DNA from 3 places in the Pseudomonas sp. NPDC087185 genome. Region 3 is predicted to be linked to each of the others. Evidence: riboswitches for the same ligand, from Rfam matches in the RefSeq annotation. Region 3 holds a riboswitch; each other region holds the start of a gene.

The links. Region 3 has a riboswitch for cobalamin ahead of ACIPIJ_RS14065 (ABC transporter substrate-binding protein). Riboswitches for the same ligand answer to the same signal wherever they lie in the genome.
Region 1: it holds a riboswitch for cobalamin, as region 3 does, so the genes downstream of both, cobO (cob(I)yrinic acid a,c-diamide adenosyltransferase) here and ACIPIJ_RS14065 (ABC transporter substrate-binding protein) in region 3, are expected to answer to the same signal.
Region 2: it holds a riboswitch for cobalamin, as region 3 does, so the genes downstream of both, cobW (cobalamin biosynthesis protein CobW) here and ACIPIJ_RS14065 (ABC transporter substrate-binding protein) in region 3, are expected to answer to the same signal.

What each region holds. Positions count from the first base shown of each region.
Region 1 is NZ_JBIUZK010000008.1:216,957-226,505, forward strand. It holds gene cobT (nicotinate-nucleotide--dimethylbenzimidazole phosphoribosyltransferase) at 1-622, opposite strand, end outside; gene cobU (bifunctional adenosylcobinamide kinase/adenosylcobinamide-phosphate guanylyltransferase) at 619-1,140, opposite strand; gene ACIPIJ_RS24850 (cobyric acid synthase) at 1,142-2,596, opposite strand; gene cobD (threonine-phosphate decarboxylase CobD) at 2,593-3,585, opposite strand; gene cbiB (adenosylcobinamide-phosphate synthase CbiB) at 3,578-4,486, opposite strand; gene bluB (5,6-dimethylbenzimidazole synthase) at 4,483-5,133, opposite strand; gene ACIPIJ_RS24870 (cobyrinate a,c-diamide synthase) at 5,130-6,425, opposite strand; gene cobO (cob(I)yrinic acid a,c-diamide adenosyltransferase) at 6,422-7,033, opposite strand; cobalamin riboswitch at 7,154-7,375, opposite strand; gene ACIPIJ_RS24880 (tartrate dehydrogenase) at 7,460-8,518, opposite strand; gene ACIPIJ_RS24885 (LysR family transcriptional regulator) at 8,643-9,549, shown strand, end outside.
Region 2 is NZ_JBIUZK010000003.1:390,326-399,874, reverse strand. It holds gene ACIPIJ_RS12110 (methyl-accepting chemotaxis protein) at 1-233, shown strand, start outside; gene ACIPIJ_RS12105 (transporter substrate-binding domain-containing protein) at 208-3,483, opposite strand; gene ACIPIJ_RS12100 (response regulator) at 3,495-4,109, opposite strand; gene ACIPIJ_RS12095 (DUF1272 domain-containing protein) at 4,335-4,577, opposite strand; gene cobM (precorrin-4 C(11)-methyltransferase) at 4,644-5,396, opposite strand; gene ACIPIJ_RS12085 (cobalamin biosynthesis protein) at 5,428-5,838, opposite strand; gene ACIPIJ_RS12080 (CbtA family protein) at 5,838-6,548, opposite strand; gene ACIPIJ_RS12075 (CbtB-domain containing protein) at 6,558-6,743, opposite strand; cobalamin riboswitch at 6,842-7,066, opposite strand; cobalamin riboswitch at 7,467-7,675, shown strand; gene cobW (cobalamin biosynthesis protein CobW) at 7,775-8,842, shown strand; gene cobN (cobaltochelatase subunit CobN) at 8,846-9,549, shown strand, end outside.
Region 3 is NZ_JBIUZK010000003.1:818,172-827,720, forward strand. It holds gene ACIPIJ_RS14055 (TonB-dependent receptor) at 1-1,735, shown strand, start outside; gene ACIPIJ_RS14060 (DUF1624 domain-containing protein) at 1,934-3,100, shown strand; cobalamin riboswitch at 3,129-3,327, shown strand; gene ACIPIJ_RS14065 (ABC transporter substrate-binding protein) at 3,438-4,448, shown strand; gene ACIPIJ_RS14070 (FecCD family ABC transporter permease) at 4,448-5,464, shown strand; gene ACIPIJ_RS14075 (ABC transporter ATP-binding protein) at 5,461-6,249, shown strand; gene ACIPIJ_RS14080 (pseudoazurin) at 6,267-6,701, shown strand; gene ACIPIJ_RS14085 (OprD family porin) at 6,698-8,035, shown strand; gene ACIPIJ_RS14090 (hypothetical protein) at 8,189-8,491, opposite strand; gene ACIPIJ_RS14095 (GNAT family N-acetyltransferase) at 8,597-9,097, opposite strand; gene ACIPIJ_RS14100 (hypothetical protein) at 9,239-9,549, shown strand, end outside.

The sequences.
Region 1 (9,549 bases), on a different contig from region 3:
CGTTATCCAGGCCAGTACCCGGGCCACTCAGGTCGCGCGCAGGGCAGGCCAGTAGCGTACTGGCCAGGGCCGCGGCGGCCGTTGTGTTGCCGATGCCCATCTCGCCACCGATGAACAGCTGGGCACCGTTCTCGGCTGCGCGCTGCACGCTGTCACGGCCGGCCTGCAGCGCCGCCCGCAGTTGCGCATCGGTCATCGCTGGCTCGCGGGCGAAGTTAGCGGTACCGGCCCCCAGGTGCAGGTGGCGCACACCCGGCAGCGCCAGCGCCGGGTCAACAGTCCCCAGGTCGACCACTTCGAGGCTGGCCTGCAGCTGGCGCGCCAGCACGCTGATCGCCGCGCCGCCGCCGACGAAGTTGCGCAGCATCTGCCCGGTCACCGCTTGCGGGTAGGCCGAGATGCCCTCCTCCACCACGCCATGGTCACCGGCAAAAATAGTGATGGCGACCTGGTCCAGGGTCGGTCGTTCACGCCCCTGCAGGCCGGCCAGTTGCACCGCCAGGCCTTCCAGCTGGCCGAGCGAGCCGGCCGGTTTGGTCAGCTGCTGCTGACGGGCGCGGGCCTGGTCCATGGCAGCGGTGTCGAGAGGTTGGCAGGCGTCACGCCACCAGGTCGGGTTCATAGTGCAGGTCCTTTGAGCATCAGGGGCAGGCCAGCGACGGTCAGTACCACGCGCTGGCAGCGTTCGGCGACGGCCTGGTGCAGCCAGCCGGCCAGGTCGACATAGCGCCGGGTCAGCTCGCCCATGGGCACCACGCCCAGGCCGGTTTCGTTGCTGACCAGGATGAGGGTGCCGGGCAACTGCTCCAGGCAGTCGAGCAGCGCATCGCGCTGCTGGGCCAGGCGCTGGTCGTCCTCGAGCATCAGCAGGTTGGTCAACCACAGGGTCAGGCAGTCCACCAGCAGGCAGCGGCCTTCGGCAGCTTCAGCGCGCAACACGGCGGCCAGGGCCAGGGGCTCTTCGATCAGCCCCCAGTCGCCTGGGCGGCGCTGGCGGTGCAGGCGTACGCGTTCGTTCATTTCGCCATCCAGCGGTTCGCTGGTGGCGATGTAGGTCACCGGCAGGCCGCTGTCGGCAGCCAACTGTTCAGCCAGGCGGCTCTTGCCCGAACGGGCGCCGCCGAGGATCAGGTTGCGCATGTCAGGCGACTCCACACAATGTTCGCAGGTACGCGGTATCCAGGTGCTTTTCCACCAGGTCGGCCAAGCGCTCGATGTCGCGCTCGCGCAGGGCCTCGTAGTCGATCGGCTGCACGTTCTCCAGCCCCGCCCAGCGCAGCAGCGCGGCGCACGACTGGCTGCCTTCGAACAGGCCATGCAGGTAGGTGGCGAAAATCTGACCGTCAGCGCTGATAGCGCCATCGCTGCGGCCATCGGCCAGTTGCACGGCAGGGTGCTCCAACGCAGGGCCGTGGGTGACGCCGGCATGGATTTCATAACCGCCAACCGGCGCTTGCTCAAGGCTCAACACCCCGGCCACGTTGCGCAATTGCTTCTCGGCTTCGAGTGTCGTCGCGTAGTCGAGCAGGCCAAGCCCCGGGCTGGAGCCTGCAGTGCCTTCCAGGCCGAGCGGGTCGTGCACGTTGCGGCCGAGCATCTGCAGGCCACCGCAAATGCCAATGAGCTTGCCGCCATAGCGCAGGTGCCGGGCGATGGCGGCGTCCCAACCGCGTTCGCGCAGTTGCGCCAGGTCGCCGCGCACGCTCTTGGAGCCTGGCAGGATGATCAGGTCGGCTGGAGGAATTGGCTGGCCGGGGCCGATGAACTGCAGGTCGACCTGCGGGTGCAGGCGCAACGGGTCGAAATCGGTGTGGTTGCTGATGCGCGGCAGCACCGGGACGATCACCTTGAGCACGCGCTCGTCCTTGGCTGCCTGGCGCACATCGATGCCGTCCTCAGCCTCCAGGTGCAGGTCGGTGACATACGGCAGCACGCCCAGCACCGGTTTGCCTGTGCGCTGTTCGAGCCAGTCCAGGCCCGGCTGCAGCAAGGCGATGTCACCGCGGAAACGGTTGATGACGAAACCCTTGACCCGCGCCTGCTCGCTCGCCGACAGCAGTTCGAGGGTGCCGACCAGGTGGGCGAAGACCCCGCCGCGATTGATGTCGGCCACCAGGATCACCGGGCAGTCAACCGCCTCGGCAAAGCCCATGTTGGCGATGTCACCGGCGCGCAGGTTGATCTCGGCAGGCGAGCCCGCCCCTTCGACCATCACCACCGGATACCCGGCGCTCAGGCGCTCATGGGAGGCCAGCACCGCCCGCATGGCGATGGCCTTGTAGTCGTGATAAGCCACCGCGTTCATGCTGGTGACCGCGCGGCCATGGATGATCACCTGGGCGCCGGTGTCGCTGTTGGGCTTGAGCAGCACCGGGTTCATGTCGGTGTGCGGCGCCAGCCGGCAGGCCTGGGCCTGCACCGCCTGGGCACGGCCGATCTCGCCACCGTCGGCGGTCACCGCGCTGTTGAGCGCCATATTCTGTGGCTTGAACGGCACCACGGCGACGCCCTGGCGCAGCAGCCAGCGGCACAGCGCGGTGACCAGCGTGCTCTTGCCGGCATCGGAGGTGGTGCCTTGCACCATGAGGGTGGTCATGCCGTTTCCTTCTGATAATCGGCCAGGGCCTGGGCCAAGCGCTGTTCATCGGCCGCGCAGGCGGGCAGCCCCAGGCGCACGGCGGGAGGCTGCTGGAACAGGCGCACGAGGATGCCGCGGCGGGCAAGAAAGTCATGCAGGTGCGCGGCACGCTCGCTGCGCACGTACTGGAACAGGTCGCAGCTACCTGCAGGTGCCAGCCCGGTGCTCTCCAGCAACAGGGCCAATCGTGCGCTGGCCTGGGCGCAGCGCTCGATCTGCGCCTGATGCGCTGCCGGGTCGGCGAAGCAAGCCTGGGCCAGCACGCGCGTGGGGCCACTGACGGTCCACGGGCCCAGCAGGTCGGCCAGGCGTTGCAGCAGGGGCAGTTCGGCAGCGACACAGCCCAATCGAACACCCGCCAGGCCGAAGAACTTGCCGAACGAGCGCAGCACGATCAGCCCGGGGCGTTCGGCACACTCGACCACGCTGTGTTCGGGGGTGTTGTCCATGAAGGCTTCATCGACCACCAGCCAACTGCCCCGCTCGGCCAAGCGGGCATGCCACGCGAGCAGTCGGTCCCGGGGCACACGGTGGCCGGTCGGGTTGTTCGGGTTGACCAGCACCAGCACATCGAGGCTGTCGAGGGTCGCGTCGACCTGCCCTTCCTGCAGCTCGATCAGGGTATGCCCTGCCCGCTGCCAGGCCTGCGGATGCTCCGCGTAGCAAGGCGATAGCACCCCGACCCGGCCACTGGGGCGCAGCTGGGGCAACGCCTGGATCGCCGCCTGGGAGCCGGCCACCGCCAACAGCTGGCGGGCGCCGTAATAGGCGCGCGCCGCCGCCTCGAGGCCGTCCTCCGTCTCGGGCAGGCGCGCCCAGGCGTCCATCGGGATCGGCGGGATCGGGTAAGGCCACGGCGCGATGCCGCTGGACAGGTCGAGCCAGGCCTCACGCGCAATCCCGTATTGCCGCACCGCCCGTAACAGGCGGCCACCGTGCTCAAGCATTCAGGTACGCTCCCACGCAGATCACCAACAGCCACAGCCATACGCCACGCTGCACCAGGCTCCAGCCGCGCTCGATGGCATCGGCATCGGCCATCGGCCCTTCGCCCAGGCACGGGCGCTCGTGCAGTTCGCCGTGATACACCGCCGGGCCGCCGAGCTCGACACCCAAAGCACCGGCGCCCGCCGCCATCACCGGGCCCGCATTGGGGCTGTCCCACAATGGCCCCTGCTTGCGCCAGCAGGCCAGCGCCAGGCGGGTCTTGCCGAGCAATGCATAGCTCAGCGCCACCAGCCTTGCAGGGATATAGTTGAGCACATCATCGATGCGCGCGGCGCACCAGCCGAAGCGCTCGAAGCGTTCGTTGCGGTAGCCCCACATGGCATCCAGGGTATTGCTCAGGCGGTACAGCACCACGCCCGGCGCGCCGGCGACGATGAACCAGAACAGCGCGGCGAACACCGCATCGCTGCCGTTCTCCAGCACCGACTCGGTCGCGGCCCGGGCCACGGCGGGCTCATCGAGCTCGCGGGTTTCGCGGCTCACCAGGTAGCCGACACGCCGCCGCGCCTCCTCCAGGTCGCCCTGGCGCAAGGCGCTGGCAACGGGCAGCACGTGCTCGCCGAGGCTGCGCAGGCCCAGCGCGCAATACAGCGCCAGCACGTCCACCAGCCAGCCGATATAGGGCAGCCAGGACAGGATCAGCGCCACCAGGGTCAAGGGCACCACGGCCAGGAACCAGGCACTCACGCCATGGCTGCGCCAGCCTCGCCCACCGGCATTCAGGCGCCGCTCCAGGTTGGACGCCAGGTTGCCGAAAGCTACCAGCGGGTGGCGCCGCTGCGGTTCGCCCAGCAAGGCATCCAGGGCCACGCCGGCCACGGTCAGCAAGGCCACGCTCATGGGCGCTCTCCCCATTGGTTCTCGAACAGCATGTCGCTCAAGGGCCGTTCTTCGGCCCAGTTTTCCAGCACCAGCATCGGTGCCGGATAAAATTCGGTAACAGGGCCAAGGCACAGTACAGCGACCGGCTTGGCCCCGGCAGGCATACCCAGCAGCTCGGCCAGTGCCTGTGGGTCGAACAACGAGACCCAGCCCATCCCCAAGCCTTCGGCACGGGCCGCCAGCCACAGGTTCTGAATGGCGCAGGCCAGCGAGGCGAGGTCCATTTCCGGCAGGGTGCGGCGGCCGAAAATGTGCGGTTCGCGGTTGTCCATCAAGGCGGCTACCCACAATTCGGCGCAGTCGTTGATGCCTTCGACCTTGAGCTTCATGAATTCGTCGGTGCGCTCACCCAAGGCGTCGGCCGTGCGCACCCGCTCTTGTTCCACCAGCGCCTGGATGCGCGCGCGCAGGTCGCCCTGGCGGATGCGAATGAAGCGCCACGGCTGCATCAGGCCCACGCTGGGTGCCTGATGTGCGGCGCCGAGCAGGCGGCCGAGCACGTCAGGGGCGACCGTGCCGCCGGCAAAGTGGCGCATGTCACGGCGCTCGCCGATGGCGCGGTAGACGGCGGCACGCTCGGCCTCACTGAAAGCGTGTTCGCTCATGGTCGCAACAGCGCCGCCGCCGCCTCTGGGTTGGACGGGAAATAGAAGTGCACGTAGGACGCGGTGAGCCGGCCCAGGCGATAGACCGCCTCGTTGCCGCGCCCACCGTTGGGGCTCAGGCCACGGGCGATCGGTTCCAGTTCGGTGCTGGTCAGCGAATGGTGGTAGGTGTGCCCGCGCAAAGTACCTTCCGGCAGTTCCACAGCTTGCAAGGCCAGGGCCGCCAGGCGTTTTTGCAGGGTCGCTTCGCCCGGTAGCAGGCCGACCAGCGCCGCTCGTTCACCGGCAACGTCGGTCAGGGCATCGAGCAGATAAAGCATGCCGCCGCATTCGGCCAGCAGCGGTTTGCCAGCGCCGTGGTGGGCACGGATGGCCTCACACATCGTCGCGTTGGCGGCCAGCGCATGGTGATGCAGCTCGGGGTAGCCACCCGGCAGGTACAGGCTATCGACGGCCGGCAGTTCACGGTCGTGCAGCGGCGAGAAGAATGCCAGTTGTGCGCCCAGGTTGCGCAGCAGGTCGAGGTTGGCGCCGTAGGTGAAGGCAAACGCTTCGTCCTTGGCCACGCCGATGCGCACACCGGCCAGCGACGCGGCGCTCGGCTGCGGCTCAGGCTCGGCGAACGCCACCGGCGGCGGCGGCGCGGCGTCGCAGCTGCTGCCCAGTGCTTCGGCGGCAGCGTCCAGGCGAGCATCCAGGTCATTCAGCTCGCTGGCCTGCACCAGCCCCAGGTGGCGGCTGGGCAGCTCGATGCCGCGCTCGCGCGACAGGCCGCCATACCAGCGCAAGCCTTCGGTCAAACTGCCTTCGAGCAGTTGCGCATGGCGCAGGCTGCCGACCCGGTTGGCCAGTACGCCGGCAAACGGCAGGTCGGCCTGGTAGCGCGCAAGGCCCAAGGCCAGGGCGCCGAAGGTCTGGGCCATGGCCGTGCCATCGATCACTGCCAGCACCGGCACGCCGAAGTGGCGCGCCAGGTCGGCGCTCGACGGCGTGCCGTCGAACAGCCCCATGACCCCTTCGATCAGGATCAGGTCGGCCTCGCCTGCCGCGTCCCACAGCAGTCGACGGCTTTCCTCCGCACCAATCATCCACAGGTCGAGCTGGTACACCGGCGCACCGCTGGCGCGCTCGAGGATCATCGGGTCGAGAAAATCAGGCCCGCACTTGAACACCCGGACCTTGCGCCCGAGGTTGCGGTGCAGCCGGGCCAGGGCCGCAGTCACGGTGGTCTTGCCCTGGCCAGACGCCGGGGCCGCGATCAATACGGCCGGGCAATGTCGCGTGTGGCTCACAGTTCGACGCCCTTCTGCGCGCGGATGCCCGCCTGGAACGCATGCTTGAGCATGCCCATCTCGGTGACGGTGTCGGCCAGCTCGATCATTTCGGGCTTGGCCGCGCGGCCAGTGACGATCACATGCTGCATCGGTGGCCGCGCCTGGATGTCGGAAAGCACCTGGTCGAGGTCGAGGTAGCCGTGCTTGAGGGCGATGTTCAGCTCATCGAGCACCACGAACTGCACGCTCGGGTCCTGCAGCAGCTGGCGCGAAACGTGCCAGGCCGCTTCGGCAGCGGCAATGTCGCGCTGGCGGTCCTGGGTTTCCCAAGTAAAGCCCTCGCCCATCACGTGGTAACGCACCTGCTCGGGGAAGCGACGGAAGAACAGCTCTTCGCCGGTGCTGTTGCGGCCCTTGATGAACTGCACCACGCCGCATTGCATGCCATGCCCCAAGGCGCGGGCGAGCATGCCGAATGCCGAGCTGCTCTTGCCCTTGCCGTTGCCGGTGAGCACCAGCAGCAGGCCGCATTCGTTGGGGGAATTGGCGATACGTTCGTCGATGACCGCCTTCTTGCGCTGCATGCGCGCCAGGTGGCGTTCGTCGCGTTCGGTGGGTTCGCTCATGGGGGTACTCCGCAGGCTGGCGCCACGCGAAGCAGCGGCGACAGGTCGATAGACAGGCAAGCGGAGAGCGCGCAGGAGCCATGGCCAGACGCCACGGTGCACCGCGCATCACCCTCCGTGATGCCGTTGGCAGTGACAGGCCGGTCTCCGGGCTTGTGAGCGGGCGTCGGCCCGGGCCTGCGCGCCTTCCCGGATGCGGGCATCCAGTGGCCGTGCGCGGCTTTTTACTCACCTACCGTTGCGGGGGCAGCGCCGGACTCGCGCCATGCTGGCGCCCACCGGCTTCCCAGTTTCACCCTGCCCAGTCGAGGCTGGCAGGGCACCTGAAACACGCGCGAAGGTTAGAGGGTTGAATGGGGAGCGTCAATCGAACGGGGGCGATTTCACGGAGCCCATCGTCGGTGTACCGACGATGGGCCATCACGCTTAGCGACGAATCAGCGCCAGCACCGCATCGGTCACTTCACGGGTGGTCGCCTTGCCCCCCAGGTCAGGCGTGTGCACGCCACTCTCGGTCACCGCCTCGATCGCCGCCATCAGTTCGCGAGCGGCAGCCTCCTCCCCCAGGTGCTCGAGCATCATCACCGCGGTCCAGAAGGTGGCAATGGGGTTGGCCACACCCTTGCCGGTGATGTCGAAGGCCGAACCGTGGATCGGCTCGAACATCGACGGGAAGTCGCGGCCGGGGTTGAGGTTGGCGGTGGGCGCGATGCCCAGGCTGCCGGACAACGCGGCAGCCAGGTCCGACAAGATGTCGGCATGCAGGTTGGTGGCCACTACCACATCCAACTGCTCGGGCTTGAGTACCATGGTGGTGGTCACCGCATCCACCAGTTCGCGGGTGGTGCGTACATCCGGGTAGTCCTTGGCCACGTCCTCGAATACCTCGTCCCACAGCACCATGCCATGGCGCTGGGCGTTGGACTTGGTCACCAGGGTCAGGTGCTTGGCCGGCCGTGTGCGGGCCAGGTCGAACGCAAAGCGATGGATGCGCTCGACGCCGACGCGGGTGAACGTCGAAACCTCGGTGGCCACTTCGATCGGCAAGCCCTGGTGAACACGGCCGCCACTGCCGGAATATTCGCCTTCGGAGTTCTCGCGCACGATCACCCAGTCGATCGCCTTACCCTTGGCCAATGGGCTGGTCACCCCCGGCAGCACACGGGCCGGGCGCACGTTGGCGAACTGATCGAAGCCCTGGCAGATCGGCAGGCGCAGGCCCCACAGCGACACATGGTCCGGCACCTCCTGGCTGCCCACCGCGCCAAAGAAGATGGCATCGAAGGTCTTGAGTTTCTCCAGGCCACCGGCAGGGATGTATTGGCCTTCGCGCAAGTAACGCTCCGAGCCCCAGTCGAAATGCTCGAAATCGATGCCGAAGCTGCCGCGCTTGGCAGCCAGTGCCTGCAGCACCTCCACACCTGCGGCGATCACTTCTACGCCAATGCCATCACCTGGAATTGCCGCGATCTTGTAGTTGTTCATGCCTCGACTCCCCTGCTTATTGTGGCCCGCCGAACTTGTGCTGGCGGGGATGAGCCGAGTATATGTAGTGAACACAGGGCAGCAGTTAACCCTGGATCACCTCTTAAGTAACCATGGGTTAATGATGAATCCGACACAGGACCTGGGCTTCTTCCACCTGCTGGCCAAGCAAGGCAGCCTGGCCGCCACGGCACGCGAGCTGGGCGTAACACCACCGGCGGTGAGCAAGCGCCTGGCGGCGCTGGAGGCACGCCTGGGCGTACGGCTGGTCAATCGCACCACCCGCTCCATGAGCCTGACCGCAGAGGGTGAGCTGTATTTTGCTCATGCGGCGCGCATCCTCGCGCAGGTCGACGAAGTGGAACAACTGATCGGCCGCCACCGCGCCGAGCCCAAAGGCCTGATCCGGGTGAACGCCTCGCTGGGCTTTGGCCGCCGCTACATCGGCCCAGCCTTGGCAGACTTCTATGCCCGCTACCCGGACATCGAGGTGCAACTGGAAATCAGCGACCATCCGCTGGACCTGGCCAGCCATGGCTTCGACCTGGGGATTCGCTTCGGCAGCCTGCCGGATGCCTCCTTCCATGCCCGCAAGATCGCCTCCAACCGCCGCTTGCTGTGCGCCTCGCCGCTGTACCTGGAGAAGCACGGCACGCCACTTAAACTGGCAGACCTGGCCCAGCACAACTGCATCTTCCTGCGCCAGAATGAATCGCCTTATGGGGTGTGGAGCTTTACCAACGGTGGCCGTACGCAGAACATCAAGGTGCAGGGCGCACTTAGCTGCAACGACGGTGAAGTGGCCCTGAACTGGGCGCTGCAGGGCCACGGCATTCTGCTGCGCGCCGAGTGGGACATCGCCCGCTACGTGCGCAGCGGGCGCTTGCGCCTGTTACTGGAAGACCAGACGCCAACCCGCGCCGACGTGTATGCGGTGTACCCGCAGCAGTTGCACCTGTCGGCACGGGTGCGGCGGCTGATCGACTTTCTGATCGAGCGCTTCGAGCGCATCGACCATCTGGACCTGGAAG
Region 2 (9,549 bases), 430 kb from region 3:
GCAGCCTGGCGGCACGGACCAGCAAGGCCACCTTGGAAATCGTCGATGTGGTGCGGCAGAACCATGACCTGTCGCTGACAGCCGTGGCCAGCATGCAATCGAGCCTGACCCGCACCGGGCGGGGGGTGGCCCTGGCCAACGAGGCCGGCACGGTGATCATGGAAATCCAGCAGGGCTCACGCCACGTGGTCGATGCAATCAGCCAGATCAACTCGACGCTGCAATTGCACTGAGGGCATCAGCCAGCTCGCGCTGCAAGGCCTGCAGGCTGGTCTGCAACTGCAGCTGCAGCGCAGCGGTCGGCAAGCCCTTAGCCTGCGCCTGTTCGATGGCTTCACAATCGCGGACCACGCTGCGCACCTTGAGCATCTTGGCGCCGCCCTTGATGCGATGGGCGACGGCACGCACCGCATCGGCGTCCGGGTCAGTGCCCAGACCCTTCAGCGCGTCAAGGTCCTCACTGGCACTGTGCGACAGTTGCTCCAGCAGGCGGCGCACCAGTTGTTCATCGTCCTGGGTCAGGTGGCGCAGTTCGCTCAAGTTGAAGCCGCTCGCCGTTGGCGCTGGTGCATTCAGCTCGGCACGCGCCTGCGGCACGTGAGCTTTGAGCGTGCGCAGGCCGATCGGCTTGAACAGGCAGTCATCCATGCCACTGGCAAGGCATCGAGCGCGTTCCTCGGCCTGGGCGTTGGCGGTAACACCGAGAATCCTGCACGCGGGCAGCGCGAGCTCCTGCTCCTGTTGGCGAATCCTGCGGCTCAACTCATGGCCATCCATGACGGGCATGCTGCAGTCGGTGATGACCATGTCGAAGGTCTCAGCTTGCCAATGGGACAGGGCCGTCTGGCCATTTTCAGCCAGGGTCACCTTGTGGCCCAAGGTGTTCAGCTGTTTTTCCAGAAGCAGCAGATTGGCCGGGTAATCGTCGACCGCCAGGATGTTCAGCGGTCTGCTTACCGTGGCCTGGGCTGGGGTGTCTTGCTCGATGGGCGCGGCGGCTGCGCTGGCTGGCAGTCGCAGCAGAACCTGCACCCGGGTGCCCACGCCCTCGACGCTTTGCAGGTTCAAGGTGCCGCCCATCAGCTCGGTCAGGGTACGGCTGATCACCAACCCCAGGCCGGCGCCTTGGTGCGCCCGCGGGCCGTCGGCCTGGGCGAAGGCACTGAACAGCCGGGCTTGGTCGGCAAGGCCGATGCCGATGCCCGTGTCGCGTACGCTCAGCTCCACCAGCAGGTGGTCGCCGAGGCTTGCCGGCTTGATGGCGAGGCAGGTGTGCACGTCGCCGCGTTCGGTGAACTTGATGGCGTTGCTCAGCAGGTTGGAGAGGATCTGCTTGAGCCTCAGGGCGTCCGCCAGCACCCAGGCCTGGCCCTCTGGCAACTCGCTCTGCAGGTGCAGGCCTTTGATGCGTGCATTACCCTCGAACACCCGCAAGGTGCTGCGCACCAGTTCGACCAGGTCGGTGGCCACCGGTTGCAGGGTCATGTGCCCGGATTCCACGCGCGAGATATCGAGTATGTCGCCGATCAGCCCCAGCAGCCCGATGGCCGAATCGTGCGCGGTCTGCAGGGCCAGGGTATCGCAGCGGCCGCTGCGGCTATCCTCCAGGGCCAGTTCGAGCAGGCCGATCACCGCATTCATGGGGGTGCGGATTTCGTGGCTCATGGTCGCCAGGAAGGTGCTCTTGGTCTGGCTGGCCTGTTCGGCATCATCTTTTGCCTGGCGCAATTGTTCGAGCAGCCCGCGGCTGAGCGCCAGTTGCGCTTGCAGCGCGCGCTGGGCCTCGGTGCGCTGGTGGATCAGCTTGCGCAGGTAGCTGTTCCAGAACACCACGCCGGCCAGCAGCAGCGCCGACAGCACCAGCACCTGCAGCGCCAGCGTGCGGTAGTTGCGCCAGGGGCTGTCACTGACCAGGGTGCTGGTGCGCCAGCGATTGATCAGCTGGTCCAGTTCTTCGGGTGGCATGCTTAGCAGCGCTTTGTCGAGAATCGCCTGCAGCTGTGGCTGGTCGGGAGCGACGGCGAACGCCGCGACGGCCGGGTCTTCCCCCAGCACGCTGGCGATGCGCAACTGACCTTTGAATACATGGTTGATGTAGTAGGTGGCATTGATGTGGTTGCTGTAGGCGACGTCCGCTTCACCGTTGGCCACGGCTTCCATCAGCGCCAGCGGGTTGTCCACTTCGACGACCTTGGCCTCTGGGTACTGGCGCTGCACGTCAGCGCGCAAGGGCGAGCCACGCAACAGGGCAATGCGCTGCCCGTCCAGGCCTCTGGCCTGCAATGGCCAGGGCGCCTGGCTGCGCGTGACCAGGACCCTGGGGCTGACCAGATAGGGGCGGGTGTAGCGCAGTTGCGTCGCGCGCTCTGCGCCGTAACCCAGGGCGCCGATCATCTGCGCCTCGCTGCGCGCCACTTGCTCGACCATGGTCTGCACGGCGCGGCGTTCGATCAGCTTGAACTGCAGGCCGGTGCGCAAGGTGATCTGCTTGAGCAGGTCGATGGTAATGCCACTGGAGCGCTGCTGGGTATCGTTGAAGGTCAATGGCGCGAGCGCCGTGTCGACCAGTACGCTGACGGTGGGGTTGTGGTCTATCCAGGCCTGTTCTTCAGCGGTCAGCGCGGACAGGTGGCGCTCGAGCAGCAGGCTGGTGTTGCCGCTGGTCCAGCGGCGCAGGATGCTCAGCCGCTCGCTTTCGGTAATCCTCGCCAGGGCCGTGTCGACCAGGCGCCGCAGGCGTGGGTTGTCGCTGGCCAGGGCAAAGGAAAAGGTTGCGGCAGGCACCTGGCAGAAATGGTCGATCTTGATCATGCCCTGGTAACTCTTGCCGATCAGAAAGTCGGTACTGATGGCGTCGCCCAGGTAAGCGTCCGCCTCGCCCAGTTCAACGGCCGCCAGGCCCGCCAGGGTAGAACGATAGAAGCTCAACTGCGCGTTGGGGTAGAGCGTGCGGACCGTCTCGCCCGGCAGGTAGTGGTCGACCATGGCCAGGCGCAGGCCTGCGAGATCCTTGTTGTTTTTCAGCGTGCGCCCTTCGCGTGTAACGATGACCGGCAAGTCGTCGGCATAGGGCAGGCTGAGGCTGAGCTGGGCATCGGCTGCCTCAAAGGCGTTGGAGCTGCCCAGCAAGTCGATTGCGCCATCGCGCAGGGCGGCAATTGCTTCGTGGCGGCTGGAAAAACGTTTGACTTCGATCGGTACCCCCAATTGCTCGGCGATCAGCCCGGCGTAATCGGCGCTGAGGCCTTCGTAATCGGCCGGGCTGATGTTGATCTCGAAGGGCGGATAGTCGGGGCGCGAACTGCCCAGCAGAAGGGCCTTGCGCTGTTGCAGCCACTGGCGGTCCTGAGAGTCCAGTTGCAAGGGGGGGGCGGCACTGACGGCGCGCGCCAGCAACTGCCGTGGCTCGGCATCGGCTAGCGTTACCCGCGGGCAGCATGCAAGGCCGATGACCACGAACAAGCCAGCCAGCGTGCGCTTCATGTCGATTGCGCTCAGTTGACGCTGTTGCGCTTGGCCAGGTCCACCATTTCTACCAACGATTCCGTTTTGAGCTTGTCCATGATACGGCCCCGGTAGGTGCTGATGGTCTTGGCGCTCAGGTTCATCTGAGTGCCGATGTGCTTGTTATTTTCGCCATTGGACAGGCGCCGCAGCACTTCCATCTCGCGGTTGGACAGGCTGCCCAGGCGGGTCGGCTCGCTGTCCAGGGTATTGCTGTTGACCGCCATCTGCGGGAACGTCGAATAACCTTTGACCAAGGCTTTGAGCGCAAACACGACGGCGTCGAGGTCTTCACTTTTGGTCACGAAAGCACCAATGCCGGCATCCAGGCAGCGGCGTACGTACAGGTCGGTGGCCTGGCCGGTCAGCACCATGATCCGGGGGGCATGCTCGAGCTGCTGCAGCCGTTTGATCACTTCCATGCCGTCCAGGCCAGGAAGCCCGATGTCCAGGACCACGACATCGGGTTGCAGCTTGCGTGCTACCTGCGCCACTTCGCTGCCGTTGTCTACTTCACCTATGACGTGAAAGCGCTCGCGCTCAAGCAACATGCGTATCGCGAATCGAACGGTAGAGTGATCGTCGACGATCAGTACAGTTGTCATGAAGAAAACTCCTGTCGGAATGTGGTCCGTTTCCTGAGGATAATCAGGAATACGTCTGCAAGGTGTTTCTGCAGCGCAGCACGATACGTCCATTCCGACCCCTTGGTAATGGCGAGTATAGATGTGTTGACTAAGGAGGCTGACTTTGTTGAAAAGTCCTACAAAATCACATGAAGACAGGCATCGCCGATGCTGATTTCGACGATGCCAGCAAAAGAAAGTTACTTATGCGCAGGCAGCGTGGGGCTTGAGTACGCGTTGGGTCGAAGCGGGGTTGTTGCTCAACGCCTGGCCCACCCGAGTGGGGCGGGCCAGCAGTTGGCCTGAGCAGTTGGGGCAGCGGCCATGGAAACGGGTTTCGGCACAGCTGCGGCAAAAGGTGCATTCGAACGAGCAGATCAACGCATCGGGGCTATCGCCTGGGAGGTCTGCATCACAACATTCGCAATTGGGGCGTAGCGCCAGCATGGGTGTCACTCCGGTCCGCGGGTAGGAGCCTGGAGTCTGCTACGGCCTTTGGCCGGTTGGCAATGCTCAATCGCCAGGGCGGTAGAGGTGCGCGTGCCCGGCGTGATACAGCGCGGATGAGGCGAACGGCGCGTCCCCCAGCACGTGGCCGACGAGGATCAGCGCGGTGCGGCGAAAGCCCTTGGCGGCGACCTGCCCGACGATATCGCCAAGCGTGCCGCAGACCCAGTCCTGGTCCGGCCAGGTGGCGCGGTGCACGACGGCCACGGGGCAATCGGCCCCGTAGTGGGGCTGCAGCTCGTCGACGATGCGAGCCAGATGCTTGACCCCAAGGTGGATGGCCATGGTGCTGCCATGGCGGGCCAAATCGCCCAGTTGCTCCCCGGCAGGCATCGGGGAGCTGTTACCGAAGCGGGTGAGAATGAGCGTCTGTGCCACGTCCGGCAGGGTCAGTTCACAACCCAGCAGTGCGGCGCTGGCAGCAGTGGCGGTAACCCCGGGGATGATCTGGTAGTCGATACCCAGTTCCCGCAGGTGGCGGATCTGTTCGCCGATGGCGCCATACAGGCTGGGGTCGCCGCTGTGAACGCGGGCCACGTCCAGGCCTTTTTCATGCGCCTTGCGCATGGCCTGGATGATTTGTTCCAGGTGCAGCTCAGCACTGTTGATGACCGTCTCGGCCTGGTGGCCTTCGAGTACCGCCGCAGGCACCAGGGAGCCGGCGTATATGATGACCGGGCACTGGCGGATCAGGCGTTGTCCCTTGACCGTTATCAGCTCCGGGTCACCGGGGCCGGCGCCAATGAAGTAGACCGTCATGAAAAATCCTTGCAGGTAAAAGAGGTATCGATTATCCGCCGCAGGCGAGGGCGAGGGTAGCGGGGCCAAGTGATTGCCGTGTCACTCGGAGGGTGGCTTTGCCGACATCGCGGTGCGCCAGGGCCAGCGCCGCGCTCTCTGCAACGCCCCAGCAGCCGCTGTGGGCGAAGGCTTGCGCAGAACGGTGGCTGAGCAGGGGCTCGAAGGCCTGCAGCTGGCTGGCCTCGAACACCACCAGCGACAAGTTGTAACGTTTGGCAAGTTGTTGAAGGCCTGGCTCGTCAGCTTTCAAGGCGATGCTAGCGATGCCCTGCAGCGCAGTCAGTGCTAGGCCATGCCGGTCCAGCGCCTGGCGCAGCAGCGCGTCGAGCACTTCCACCGGGCAGCCCCGGCGGCAACCGAAGCCGGCGTACAGCGCCAGCTGCAGCTTTTTGCTGGTCATCAAGCCTGGCTGGAACGGCGATACAGCCAGGCGCTGAGCAGGCCCAATGCCACCCAGAAGGCGGCGTTGGTTGCCCACGAAGCGACCTTGAACTGGGTTTCCAGGGCTTCGGGGGCCAGGCTTTGATGAACGTCGGGTTGCGGTGCACCGATCACGTGGGGCACCACCAGCAAAACCATGCCGAGTGCCTTGAACAGCCAGTGCCGCGCGAACACCACCAGGGCCAGGCCCACTGCAGTGGCAGCAGCGGTACCGATCCACCAGTTCTGGCGCTGGCCGAGGTCTGCGGCGGCGGTGCCCGGTAGCTCAGGCGGCAAGCCCAGGGTGGGCGCCAGGCAGAACACGGCGAACCCGGCCAGGCCCCACAGCGCACCAGTGGCGACGCGGTTGGGCTCACGCAGGCTGTACAGCGCGGCGAGGATTAGGGCGAAACCGACCGCTACCACCAGGTTGCCCCCGGTGGTCGACAGGATGCGCTGCCAGCCGTCTTCCGGCGACCAGGCCTCGTCGCTGTGCTCATGGCCGGCCGCATGTTCATGGGCAACAGCCGCTTCGCCGTCATGGTTGTGGTGCTCGGCGGCAGGGGCGGCCGACTCATAGGTTTCCGCCTGCAGGATCAGCGGGGCGACCCAGAAGCTCTGCAGCAGGGTCAGCAGCAGGGCTGCGAGCAGGCCGCTGAACCCGGCGGTGCGGGCAATACGCTTGATCATCGGGCGGTCTCAGTGGCAGGGGAAGGCGGCGCTGTGGCGGGTGTCGTGGGCGGCGTTGTGCACGGCCTCGATGTGCGAGAAGCCGGCGAAGTAGATCAGGCACAGGCCCAGCAGGCTGGCACCGGCGGCGATTACCACGCGCTGGCTGAGGGTGACGGGGGTGCTGATGCTGTGTTTGGCGCTGGTGATGGGCATGACGCATTCCTCTGCTTTGCTTTTATAGGGGCATAGGCGAGCGCGACAGCCCCGGGCTTGGATGGCCCAGGGGAATGCGACAGCGCCCGCCCACCGCGGGGTGTTCATGAACGTCAGGCCGGTCTCCGGGCTTGCGAGGAGGAGCAGGGCTCCTGGTAAAGCGTCACCTTCCCATGCCGTACTGCGTGGCACAGTGGTCTCGACGCTTCACTCGCTTACCGTTGCGGGGGCAGCACCGGAGTTGTCGGGCCCTTATCGGGGGCCTGCGACGCACCGGTTTCCCGTTTCACCCCCTTGGGGGCACCTGAACGCAGGGTGTAAGGAGAGCACGGGGCAATGTTTCCGTCAATCGCAGCGCGTGTTGCAGGTTTGCTCTTGCTCTTGCTTCTAAGTGCGCGGTAGTTCAGGCGATGCAGATTGCGACTTCAGGAGGCCGGAGCGCAGCGTAGGGGCCGGATGATGGGAGCGGGCCCACCCAAAAAGGCTGGCTCCTGTCATCCGGCCCCTGCGCTGCGCTTCGGGGTTCCCTCGCTCCGGCCTTGCTCCCGGGAGGACCGCGCTCGCAAGACCTGCGCTCGGCCTCCTGAAGTCGCATTCGGTGGCGCCTGAACTACCGCGCGCTTAAAAGCAAAAGCAAAAGCAAAAGCAAAAGCGAAAAGCAGTTTGCGTTGGGATTTGTGGGGGGTGGCTCGCGGCAACTGTTGACCATCCCCCACCCCCCGCGTAGCCTTGCCGCTTCGAGGTTCTTCGGCCAGGCCGAAGCTAAGACGGGAACGCGGTACAAGCCGCGGCTGCCCCCGCAACTGTAAGCACCGAAACGGATCGACACAGCCACTGCGCCTCGGCGCGGGAAGGCGTCATCCCGCCATCTCCGTTCGATCGGGGCCGGAACGGTGCAAGCCAGGAGACCTGCCTCGCAACGTTTTCGACTTTCAACCGGGCGGGGTGATCCGGTGGCGAACGAGCCCGGCCGGTCTGGCCCGCGGCTTTCGTCCCGCATGCCCGCGCCATCCTGCCAAGGGCAACGCGACATGAAAACACTGGCCAAGCTCCCCGTCACCATCGTCACCGGCTTCCTCGGCTCGGGCAAGACCACCTTGCTCCGGCACATGCTCGACAACGCCCAGGGCCGCCGCATCGCGGTAATCGTCAACGAGTTTGGCGAGCTCGGCATCGACGGCGAAATCCTCAAGCAGTGCAGCATCGGCTGCACCGAGGAAGAGGCCAGCGGCCGCGTCTACGAACTGGCGAACGGCTGCCTGTGCTGCACCGTGCAGGAAGAATTCTTCCCGGTGATGCGTGAGCTGGTGGCGCGCCGCGGCGACCTCGACCACATCCTCATCGAAACCAGCGGCCTGGCCCTGCCCAAGCCCCTGGTGCAAGCCTTCCAGTGGCCGGAAATCCGTAACGCCTGCACCGTCGACGCAGTGATCACCGTGGTCGACAGCCCGGCCGTGGCCGCCGGCACCTTCGCCGCCTACCCGGACCAGGTCGACGCCCAGCGCAAGCTCGACCCCAACTTGGACCACGAATCGCCGCTGCACGAACTGTTCGCCGACCAGTTGGCCAGTGCCGACCTGGTGGTGCTGAACAAAGCTGACCTGATCGACGCCGAAGGCTTGGCCAAGGTCCGCGCCGAAGTCGCCGAAGAATTGCCGCCTGCGGTCAAGGTGATCGAAGCCAGCAGCGGCCGCCTGCCGCTGGACGTGCTGCTGGGTGTGGGCGCGCAATCCGAAGCACACATCGATGGCCGCCGTACGCACCACGATTCGCACCATGACGGCGACGACCATGACGACCACGATCATGACGCCTTCGACTCCATTTCCATCGACCTGCCCGAAGCCGATGAAGCCCTGCTGCTCGACGCGCTGACTCAGCTGGTGGTGGAATTCGGCATCCTGCGCGCCAAGGGCTTCGCGGCGATTCCTGGCAAACCGATGCGCCTGCTGGTACAAGGCGTGGGCACCCGTTTTGACAAGCACTTCGACCGCGCCTGGCGCGCCGACGAGCCGCGCATCACCCGCCTGGTGCTGATTGGCCAGGACCTCGATGCCGCGCAATTGGAAGCGCGCCTGCGCCAAGCCCTGGGCGCCTGACCCATGCACCTGCTGCGGACCCAGCCCGGCGGCTTCGTGCCGGACGACAGCATTGCCGACCTCGGCCAGACGTCCGCCGAACTGGTGATCCTCTGCAGCGGCGACTCGCACCTGGCCTTGCTCGCCGAAACCGCCGAGCAACTGCCGGATGACTTCCCCAGCTTGCGCCTGGCCAACCCCATGCAGGTGCAGAACCACGCTTCGGTCGATTTGTATGTCGATGAGGTGTTGCGCCATGCCAAGGTCATTTTGGTGTCGTTGCACGGCGGCGTCGGCTATTGGCGGTATGGTGTCGAGCAGCTGGTCGAACTGTCCTCGCGCGGTGTCCAGCTGATACTGGTGCCGGGCGACGACCGCCCGGACCCGGAGCTGACCGGCCTTGGCACGGTCACTGGCGAGTCGGCCGAGCGCCTTTGGCACTACCTGCGCCAAGGCGGCAAGGCCAATGCCGTCAACCTGTTCAAGTGCCTGGCCAACCAGTGGCTGGGCTGTGATTACACCTGGGATGCGCCGCAGCCGTTGCCACGCACCTCGGTCTATCACCCGAGCAAACCGGCAGCGGTCCTTGAAGATTGGTACGGCCAGTGGCTCCCGGAGCACCCGGTGGCGCCGCTGCTGTTCTACCGCTCGCACCTGCAGGCCGCCAATACGGCCTTCATCGACGTATTCTGCGAACGCCTGCTGGCAGCCGGCCTCAACCCGCTGCC
Region 3 (9,549 bases):
TGCCGGCACCCAGACCTTCCCGGTCGACCCGTGGATGGTCGAGCGCATCGACGTGCTCCGGGGCCCGGCTTCGGTGCTGTATGGCGAAGGGGCCACGGGCGCTGTGGTCAACGTGATCCCGAAAAAGCCCTTCAGCGGTGACCTGCGCAACCACGTGCGTTTGGGCTATGGCTCCTGGGACCGCCAGCAGCTGGGCCTGGACAGCGGCGGCAGCCTCAGCGAGCGGCTGAGCTACCGCCTCACCCTCAACCAGCAGGCGGGCAACGGCTGGGTCGACCGCACCGACTCGCGCAGCCTGAGCCTCAGCGCCGCGCTGCGTTTTGACGCCACGCACGACCTGAGCTTCACCCTGGCCCATGAGCGCGGCGATGCCCAGCCTGCCAACGACTACGGCACGCCGCTGATCGACGGCCACTACCGCAGCAGCCTGCGCAAGAAGAACTACAACATCCAGAACGACGTGCAACGCTACCACGACGAATGGACCCGCTTTACCACCGACTGGACGATCAACGACCAGCTCAGTACCAGCAACCAGCTCTATTACATCAAGAGCCGCCGCCACTGGCGCAATGCCGAAGACTACAGCTGGGACGCCGACCGTGAGCAGCTGCTGCGCCAGAGCTACCTGGAAATCAAGCACAACCAGGAGCAGATCGGCGACCGCCAGACCTTCACCTTCGACCACTCGCTGTTGGGCCTGGCCAGCAAGACCGTGCTCGGCGCCGAGTACAACAAGGTGCGCTTCAACGTCGACAGCAACACACCGTACAACGATGTCGGCGGCGACTACATCGACCCGTGGCAGCCGACACCTGGGTACTTCCACAGCGATTCGCCGACGCGCCCGCAAACCCTCTCCAGCACCCACACCTTCGCCCTGTTCGCCGAGAACCGCCTGCAACTGACCGAGCGCCTGTCGCTGGTGACCGGCGTGCGCCGCGACCAGCACCACATCGACCGCGACAACCTCACCGACGGCACCCGCAGCGACCGCAGCCTGCAAGGCGGCAACTGGCGCGCCGGGCTGGTGTTCGCCGCCACCGACAACCTGTCGCTGTACGGCCAGTACTCCACCAGCGAGGACGGGGTGAACAACCTGATCAGCCTCAGCCCGGCGCAGATGAACTACGACCTGACCGAGTCCAAGCAGACTGAACTGGGCGTCAAACAGCGCTTCTGGGACGGGCGCGGGGAGTGGACGCTGGCCGCCTTCCACATCGTCAAGAACAAGCTGCTGGTGGACGACCCGCTGACCCACGAAAAGCAGCAGGCCGGGCAGCAGACCTCAGATGGCCTGGAGGCGACCCTGGCGCTGGCCTTGCCGCGACAGTGGCAGGTCGCGGCCAATGCCTCGGTGGTGCGCGCCCGGTATGACGACTTCGACGAAATGGTCGCCGGCGTGGCGCACGACCGCAGCGGCAACCGCCCGGCCAACGTGCCCCGGCGCACGGCCAACCTGTGGTTGAGCAAAGGCTTCGGCCAGCAAGTGGACGCCGGCATTGGCGCGCGCTTTGTGGATGAGCGCTATGCCAATACCGCCAATACCCAGAGTGCGCCGGGATACACCGTGGTCGATGCCAACATTGGCTGGCAGGTGCTGCCGGACGTGCGGCTGGGGTTGCAGGTGAACAACCTGTTCGACCGAGAATACGTGGCTTCGGCCTTCAGTGGCACGCAATGGATCATGGGCGTGCCGCGCTCGTATTTTGCCACCGTGGATTACAGCTTCTGATTTGAGTCAGCAGGTCCGGCCTGTTCGCGCAAAAAGCCCGCCCCCACAGTGACTGCAGAAATGTGTGGAACCTGTGGGCGCCGGCTGGTCCCGCGAACAGGCCGGTATGAACACCCAAAAAACCACTACCAGGCCTTCATTAAATAGTTATAAGATAACGTTTCATTTGACATTCATTCCTGCCTGCGACCCTCTTCCATGACAAGCGCCGCCGCCACCCCCACCCTGCTCACCCAGCGCCTGCAGAGCATCGATGCCCTGCGCGGCCTGGTGATCCTGTTCATGCTGCTCGATCACGTTCGCGAGACGTTCTTCCTGCACCGCCAGGTCAGCGACCCGATGACCATCGACGCCACCGACCCGACGCTGTTCGCCAGCCGCACCCTGGCCCACCTGTGCGCCCCGGTGTTCGTGCTACTCACCGGCCTGTCGGCCTGGCTGTACGGCGAGAAGTACCAAGGCCGCAGCGATGTCTCGGCGTTCCTGTTCAAGCGCGGCCTGTTCCTGGTGGTGCTGGAGTTCACCCTGGTCAACTTCGCCTGGACCTTCCAGCTGCCGCCCAGCGTGATCTACCTGCAGGTGATCTGGGCCATCGGTGTCAGCATGATCGCCCTGTCGCTGCTGGTGTGGCTGCCCCGCCCCGCGCTGCTGGCCCTGGGTGCGCTGATCGTCGCCGGCCACAACCTGCTCGATGGCCTGCACTTTGGTGTGGAGTCGGCGATGCATGTGCCCTGGGCGATCCTGCATGACCGTGGCTGGCTTGAGTTCTCCGACAGCCTGCGCCTGCGCACCTCTTACCCGGTGCTGCCGTGGATCGGCGTGATCGCCTTGGGCTATGGCCTTGGCCCTTGGTTCGGCCGTGGCCTTGATGCGAAGCAACGCCAGCATCACCTGCTGCTGGCGGGCGTGATCGCCCTGCTCGGTTTCGTCGTGCTGCGCCTGCTCAACGGCTACGGCGAAGCGCCGTGGAGCGGCTACCCGACCCTCACCCAGACGCTGATGAGCTTCTTCAACATAACCAAGTACCCGCCTTCGCTGCTGTTCCTGGCCCTGACCCTGGGCTGCGGCCTGCTGTTGCTGCGCGCCTTCGAACGCGCAGGGCAAGCCCGCTGGATCAGCGCCCTGGCCGTGTTCGGCGCGGCGCCAATGTTCTTCTACCTGCTGCACCTGTATGTGCTGAAGCTGCTGTACCTGGCCAGCGTCGCCGTGTTCGGCCTGAACCACGGCGACTACTTCGGCTTCGACGGCATTGGCGCCGTGTGGCTAGGCGCGGTGCTGCTGGCGGTGGCGTTGTACCTGCCGGTGCGCTGGTTTGCCCGGCTCAAGGCGCGCCGTCGCGACATCACCTGGCTGAAGTACTTCTGATTTAGCGTTTTCACCCGGCGCCTGATGGTCTACCATGCGGGCCGCCGGTTTCCACCACGGAATTAATAGGGAATCCCAGGCCGCCCCAGGCGCGCCAAACGGAACTGCCCCCGCAACTGTAGGTGCCGAGCTCATGCCATTGATGCCACTGGATCCACTATCCGGGAAGGCCGGCGTTGAGCGATGAAGCACCAGTCAGGAGACCTGCCGGCCTACATTCACCAACCGGCGGGGTGTCCGGGATTGGCCATCAGTGTTGCTCCTGCTGCCTGCAGGGGCTCGGCGATGCCTGTCCGTGCGTTCCTTCCGTGAACTGTCCGATAGGAGATCGCCCAGCATGCTGCCTCGTTTCGCCACCCTGCTCGCCGGCCTGAGCCTCACCGGCGTGGCCCATGCCGCCGCCACCCACTACCCGCTGACCGTGGACAACTGCGGCATGCCGCAGACCTTCGCCCACGCCCCCGAGCGCGCGGTGACCATCGGCCAGGCCGGTACCGAAATGCTCTATGCCCTGGGCCTGGGCGAAAAGCTGGCGGGCACTTCGCTGTGGTTCAACAACGTGCTGCCGGAGTACAAGGCGCTCAATGACCAGGTGCCGCGCCTGGCCGACAACGACCCGAGCTTCGAAGCCGTGGTCGGCAAGCGCCCGCAACTGGTGGCGGTGCAGTTCGAATGGATGGTCGGCGCCCAGGGCGTGGTCGCAACCCGCGAGCAGTTCAACGAACTGAAGATCCCCACCTACCTGCTGCCTTCGGACTGCGAAGGCAAGGACAACCTGGTCGGTGCCGACGGTACGCGCCTGCAGGCGTTCCAGGTCGACAGCATCTACAAGAGCGTCAGCCAGCTGGCTGAAATCTTCGACGTGCAGGCCCGTGGCGAAGCGCTGAATACCGATCTCAAGGCGCGCCTGGACGGTGCCAAGCAGCAACTGGCCGGTAAGGACTTGAGCAAAACGTCGGCGCTGTTCTGGTTCTCCAGCGCCGACCTGGACATCGACCCTTACGTCGCCGGGCGACAAGGTGTCGCCGATTTCATGCTGCGCACCTTGGGCGTGCGCAACGTGGTCGAGTCTACTGAAGAATGGCCGACCGTAGGCTGGGAAACCCTTGCCAAGGCCAACCCGACCTGGCTGATCATCGCCCGCATGGACCGCCGCCGCTTCCCCGCCGACGACTACCAGAAGAAGCTGGAATTCCTTCACAACGACCCCGTCACCCAGCACATGGATGCCGTGAAGAACAACCGTATCATTATCCTCGACGCCGACGCCATGCAGGCCGGCATTCGCCTGTTCCGTGGCCTGCAGACCCTGTCTGCGGCCTTCGCCAGCGGTAAAGCGGCGCAGTGATGAAGCGTTTGCTGCCCTGCACGGCCCTGGCCCTGCTCGCTCTGCTCGCCGCACTGCTGGCAGGCACCGCCATTGGCGAAACCACCGTATCGCCCCGGGTGGTCTATCAGGTACTGGCCAACCACCTGTGGCAAGCCGATTACCCGGTCGACCCGATCGATGCCGGGATCATCTGGAACTACCGCCTGACCCGCACCCTGGTCGCCGCGGCCTGCGGTGCGGGGCTGGCGACCTGCGGGGTGATCTTGCAAGCGCTGCTGCGCAATCCGCTGGCCGAACCTTACTTGCTGGGCCTGTCGGCCGGCGCCTCGACGGGCGCCGTGCTGGTCGGTTTGCTAGGCCTGGGCAGCGTGGCCCTGAGCATGTCCGGCGGCGCTTTCGTCGGCGCCGTGGCAGCGTTCGCGCTGGTGTTGGTACTGGCCCGTGCGGCCGGGCCGAGCAGCAACAACGCCCAGGTGATCCTGGCGGGCATCGCCGGCTCGCAACTGTTCACCGCCCTGACCGCGTTCCTCATCACCAAGTCGGCCACTGCCGAGCAGGCCCGCGGCATCCTGTTCTGGCTGCTGGGCAACCTCAGCGGCGTGCGCTGGCCATCGGTGTGGATGGCGCTGCCGGTGGCGCTGTGCGGGCTGGTGGTGTGCCTGTGGCACCGGCGTACGCTGGATGCCTTCACCTTTGGCGCCGATTCGGCGGCGTCGCTGGGTATCCCGGTACGCCGCAGCCAGCTGCTGTTGATCAGCTGTGCGGCGCTGGTGACGGCGGTGATGGTGTCCATCGTCGGCGCCATCGGTTTTGTCGGGCTGGTCATTCCGCATGCCTTGCGCCTGCTGCTCGGCCCCGGCCACAGCCGGCTGCTGCCGGCCAGCGCCTTGGGCGGTGCGCTGTTCCTGATCGCCGCCGACATGCTGTCGCGCACGCTGATCCCTGGCCAGGTGATCCCGGTGGGTGTGGTCACGGCCTTGATCGGTGCACCGGTATTCGCGCTGATCCTGGTCAGCCGACGGAGGCGCGCATGACGGTCATGGCGCCACTGCACGTCGCCCCGCTCGCCTGCCAGGGCCTGAGCCTGCAACTGTCAGGCAACAGCGTGCTGCGCGACATCGACCTGGCCGTGATCGCGGGCGAAACCCTCGGCATCGTCGGCCCCAACGGCTCCGGCAAATCGTCCCTGCTCAAGTTGCTGGCCGGTTTGCGTACACCGCACAGTGGCAGCGTCCGGCTGCTCGGCGAGCCGCTCGCGCACCTGCCGCGCCGGCGTATTGCCCAGGCCCTGGCGCTGGTCGAACAACAGGCCGACACCCTCGACGCCATCAGTGTGTACGACGCCGTGGCGCTGGGGCGCACGCCGTGGTTATCGGCCCTCGCGCCGTTCTCCAAAGAGGACCGCGCCATCGTCGAGCAAGCCCTGGCCGACCTCGATGCCGCGCACCTGCGTACACGCATCTGGGGCTCGCTGTCCGGTGGTGAGCGCCAGCGCGTGCACATCGCCCGTGCCCTGGCCCAGCGCCCGCAGGTGCTGCTGCTCGACGAGCCGACCAACCACCTCGATATCCAGCACCAGCTGAGCCTGCTGCAACAGGTGCAGGCGCTGCCAGTGACCACCCTGGTGGCCCTGCACGACCTGAACCAGGCACTCACCTGCGACCGCGTGGCGGTGCTCGAACACGGCCGCCTGGTGGCCCTCGGCAAACCGCTGCAGGTACTCACCCCCGAGCGCCTGCTGAGCACCTTCGGCGTGCACGCCCACTACCTCACCGACCCCTTCGACGGCGCGCGCATCCTGCGCTTTCGCGCCCCCTGAACCAGGAAGTTCCCGCCATGCTGTTGCGCCCCACCGCCCTGCTGCTCGCCAGCGCCCTGCTGCCCTTTGCCGCGCTGGCTGAAGTGCATGAAGTGAAGATGCTCAACCGCGGGCCGGCGGGCGCCATGGTCTATGAGCCAGACCACCTGCGCATCGCACCGGGCGACACCGTGCGCTTTCTGCCAACCCAGAGCGGCCACAATGCCGCCAGCCTGCCAGGCTTGCTGCCCGCTGGCGCCGAGGCGTTCAAGAGCAAATTGAACCAGCCGTTCGAGCAGACCTTCACCGTCCCTGGGCTGTACGGCATCCAGTGCATTCCGCACCTGGCGATGGGCATGGTGATGCTGATCCAGGTGGGCGATACAGCCCCGGTCGAATGGCCAGCGACCTTGCCAGCCCGGGCACAAGCGCGCTTCACGGCGCAACTGCAGCAGCTGGAGGCCGGGCAATGAACCGTTTGCTAATGGCCCTGCCGCTGCTGGGCCTCGCGCCCTTGGCGCTGGCTGAATCTGCACAGTCACAGAGCAATGGCTTCGTCGAGGACAGCAGTTGGAGCCTCCTCAACCGCACGGTGTACGACCAGCGTGACTACAAGCACGGCGGGCGCAACAGCGCTGGCCGCAATGCCTACAAACCCCGCAACGAACGCAACGGCCTGGCTGAGGAATGGGCCTACGGCTTGATGGGCACGTTCCAGTCCGGTTTTACCCAAGGCCTGATCGGGGTTGGCGTCGACGCCCACGCCTACCTTGGCGTGCAACTCGACAGCGGCGGCGGCCGGGTCGGTAAAGCGCGCTTGCTCGGCGTGGACAATGACGGCCACCCGAAGAACGAATACAGCCGAGGCGGCGCAGCGTTGAAGCTGCGCATGTCCAACACCGTGCTCTCTTATGGTGAGCAGCGAGTGAAGACACCCGTGTTCAGCTCTTCCGACAGCCGCTTGCTGCCTGAAACCGCGACCGGGTTCTTCCTCACCAGCAACGAAATCGACACGCTGAAGCTGGTCGCGGGGCACTTCAACGAAAGCACCGACCGTAACGCCTCAAGCCACAACCAGGGCTTCGTGGTCAATTACTCCAACGGCCGACAAGGCAACAGCTTCGACCTCGCCGGCCTGGTGTGGAACCCCAGCGCCGCCTTCAGCGGCAGCCTGTACACCTCCCGCTACGAAGACAACTGGAACCAGCACTACCTCGGCAGCACCGTCACCCACGCCCTGGACGACCGCCGCAGCCTGAGCCTGGACCTCAACCTGTACCGCACCACCGACACCGGCAAGGCCCTGTCCGGGCGCATCGACAACACCACCTGGAGCCTGGTCTCGCGCTACAGCCAAGGCCCGCACAGCGTTAGCCTCGGCTGGCAGCAGGTGGATGGCAACACGCCGTTCGACTACGTGACCCGCGGCGCGATCTTCATTGCCAACGCCGTGCAGATGTCCGACTTCAACGCCCCGAACGAAAAATCATGGCAGGCGCGCTATGACCTGAACATGGGCGCGTATGGCGTACCGGGGTTGAACCTGACGGCGCTGTATGTGCGCGGGTTCGATATCGATGGCACACATGTGGACCCCACTGGCGGGTATGCGTACCTGGGTTATGGCAAGGGCGGCAAACACTGGGAACGGGACCTTGAGGCGCGGTATGTGGTGCAGAGTGGCAAGGCCAAGGGCACGGCGTTTTCGCTGAGGCACAACGTGCACCGCGGGGATACGGCGCAGGCGGAGCTGGATGGGAATCAGATTCGGTTGGCGGTGGAATGGCCGTTGACGGGCGGATTCTGACAGCCAATCAGGCACCTTACCCCTGCAGGCACAGTGCTGTTTGCCAGGCCAACGCTGCTCCTGTGGGAGCGGTTTACCCGCGAAGAAGGCACCGCGGTGCAGGGCCAGGGCCATGCCCTGGTTCGCAGGTAAACCTGCCCCCACAGGCCCCTGCTAAGCGACTTGCCAATCGTGCTTTTCCTGCTCGGACATCGCAGCCACCACATCAGCAAAGGTGTCGTTGAACTCCGAACTGACATTGCCGTGCACCTGGTAATTGGTCAGCAAGTACCGTTTCACCGTGTTCGGCCAGCGACCCTCCTTGTGCGCCGCATTGATGATGCCCTTGGCATCCTGGTAATTGGCCCTCGGCCATAGCTCGGCAAGCCGCCGTTCGAAGTCACCGAAGTTCCAGCTATCGGTGCGCCGCTCGAACTCATCGAGCAGGTCAAGTTTATACAGTGCCAAGTGCGCCATGAGCATGCCTTCTTCGTCATCGTCAGAAACCCGAAGGTAAGCAAATGGCCGGGGGTTGAAAATGAACCCGTTGTCGCTGCGCGCCGCTGAAAAGTAGGAAAAGTCCTAGACGGCCTGCCACTGCTCCATGTGCGTGGTCCGCCACACCGGGTCGTCTTCCACATCGATCACGGCGAAGCCCTGGCGCTCCCAGAAGCGGATCGCCCCTGGCAGAAACGGATGAGTGTGCAGGTACAGGCATTCGACGCCGGCGTCGATGGCCCGCTCGCGCAAGGCCGAGAACAGCGCAGCGGCCAGGCCGTGGCGGCGGTATTCAGGGAGCACGAACAGGCGCACGATTTCGACGACGTGTTTGCCGTGATAATCGAGTTGGCGAAAGCGATGATCGTACGGCAGGTAACCGATGCCAGCGACCAACCGACCTTGGTCACGGGCTTCGAGAAAGTGGCCGTCGCCGTCCAGGTAAGTGGCTTCGAAATGGGCCAGGTCTTTGGGCAACGGCGAATGGGCCAGCAGTGGGAAAAGCGCGCGTCGGGCGCTGTCGACGAAAGTGACGAGTTCGGCCACGGCTTCACGGCGGGGCGGTTGGATGATCCAGTTCGGCATGGGGCTGCAGGCTTTGGCTTGGGCAACGGGCCGACCACCCTACCGCACATTGCCGTGCAATGCAGCGCCGCGAATGGCTCGTCGACAGCGGGCCGACCTCGCTATAATCCCCCACCTGAAACGCGCGCCCAAGGCCACCCCATGCCCCGCATTCCCACGTTGCTGCTGCCCCTGCTGTTCATCGCCGCCCTCACCGCCTGCGACCAGAAGCCCACCCGCGAGGAACAGATCCTGGCCAACCTGCCGTTGCAGGAGGCCTACGAGCACAACATCGAGCGCATGGCGTCGCTCCTCACCCGCACCCACCCGCAACTGGCCGAGGACACCATCCGCGGCGTGCTGCGCAAGCACCTCACGGTGGAGGACCAGCGCCAGGACCTGTTCAAGCTCTACAGCGAGAAGAACTTCAGCGACACCGAGTTCGCCACCATCGTCGCAGTCACCCGCGACCC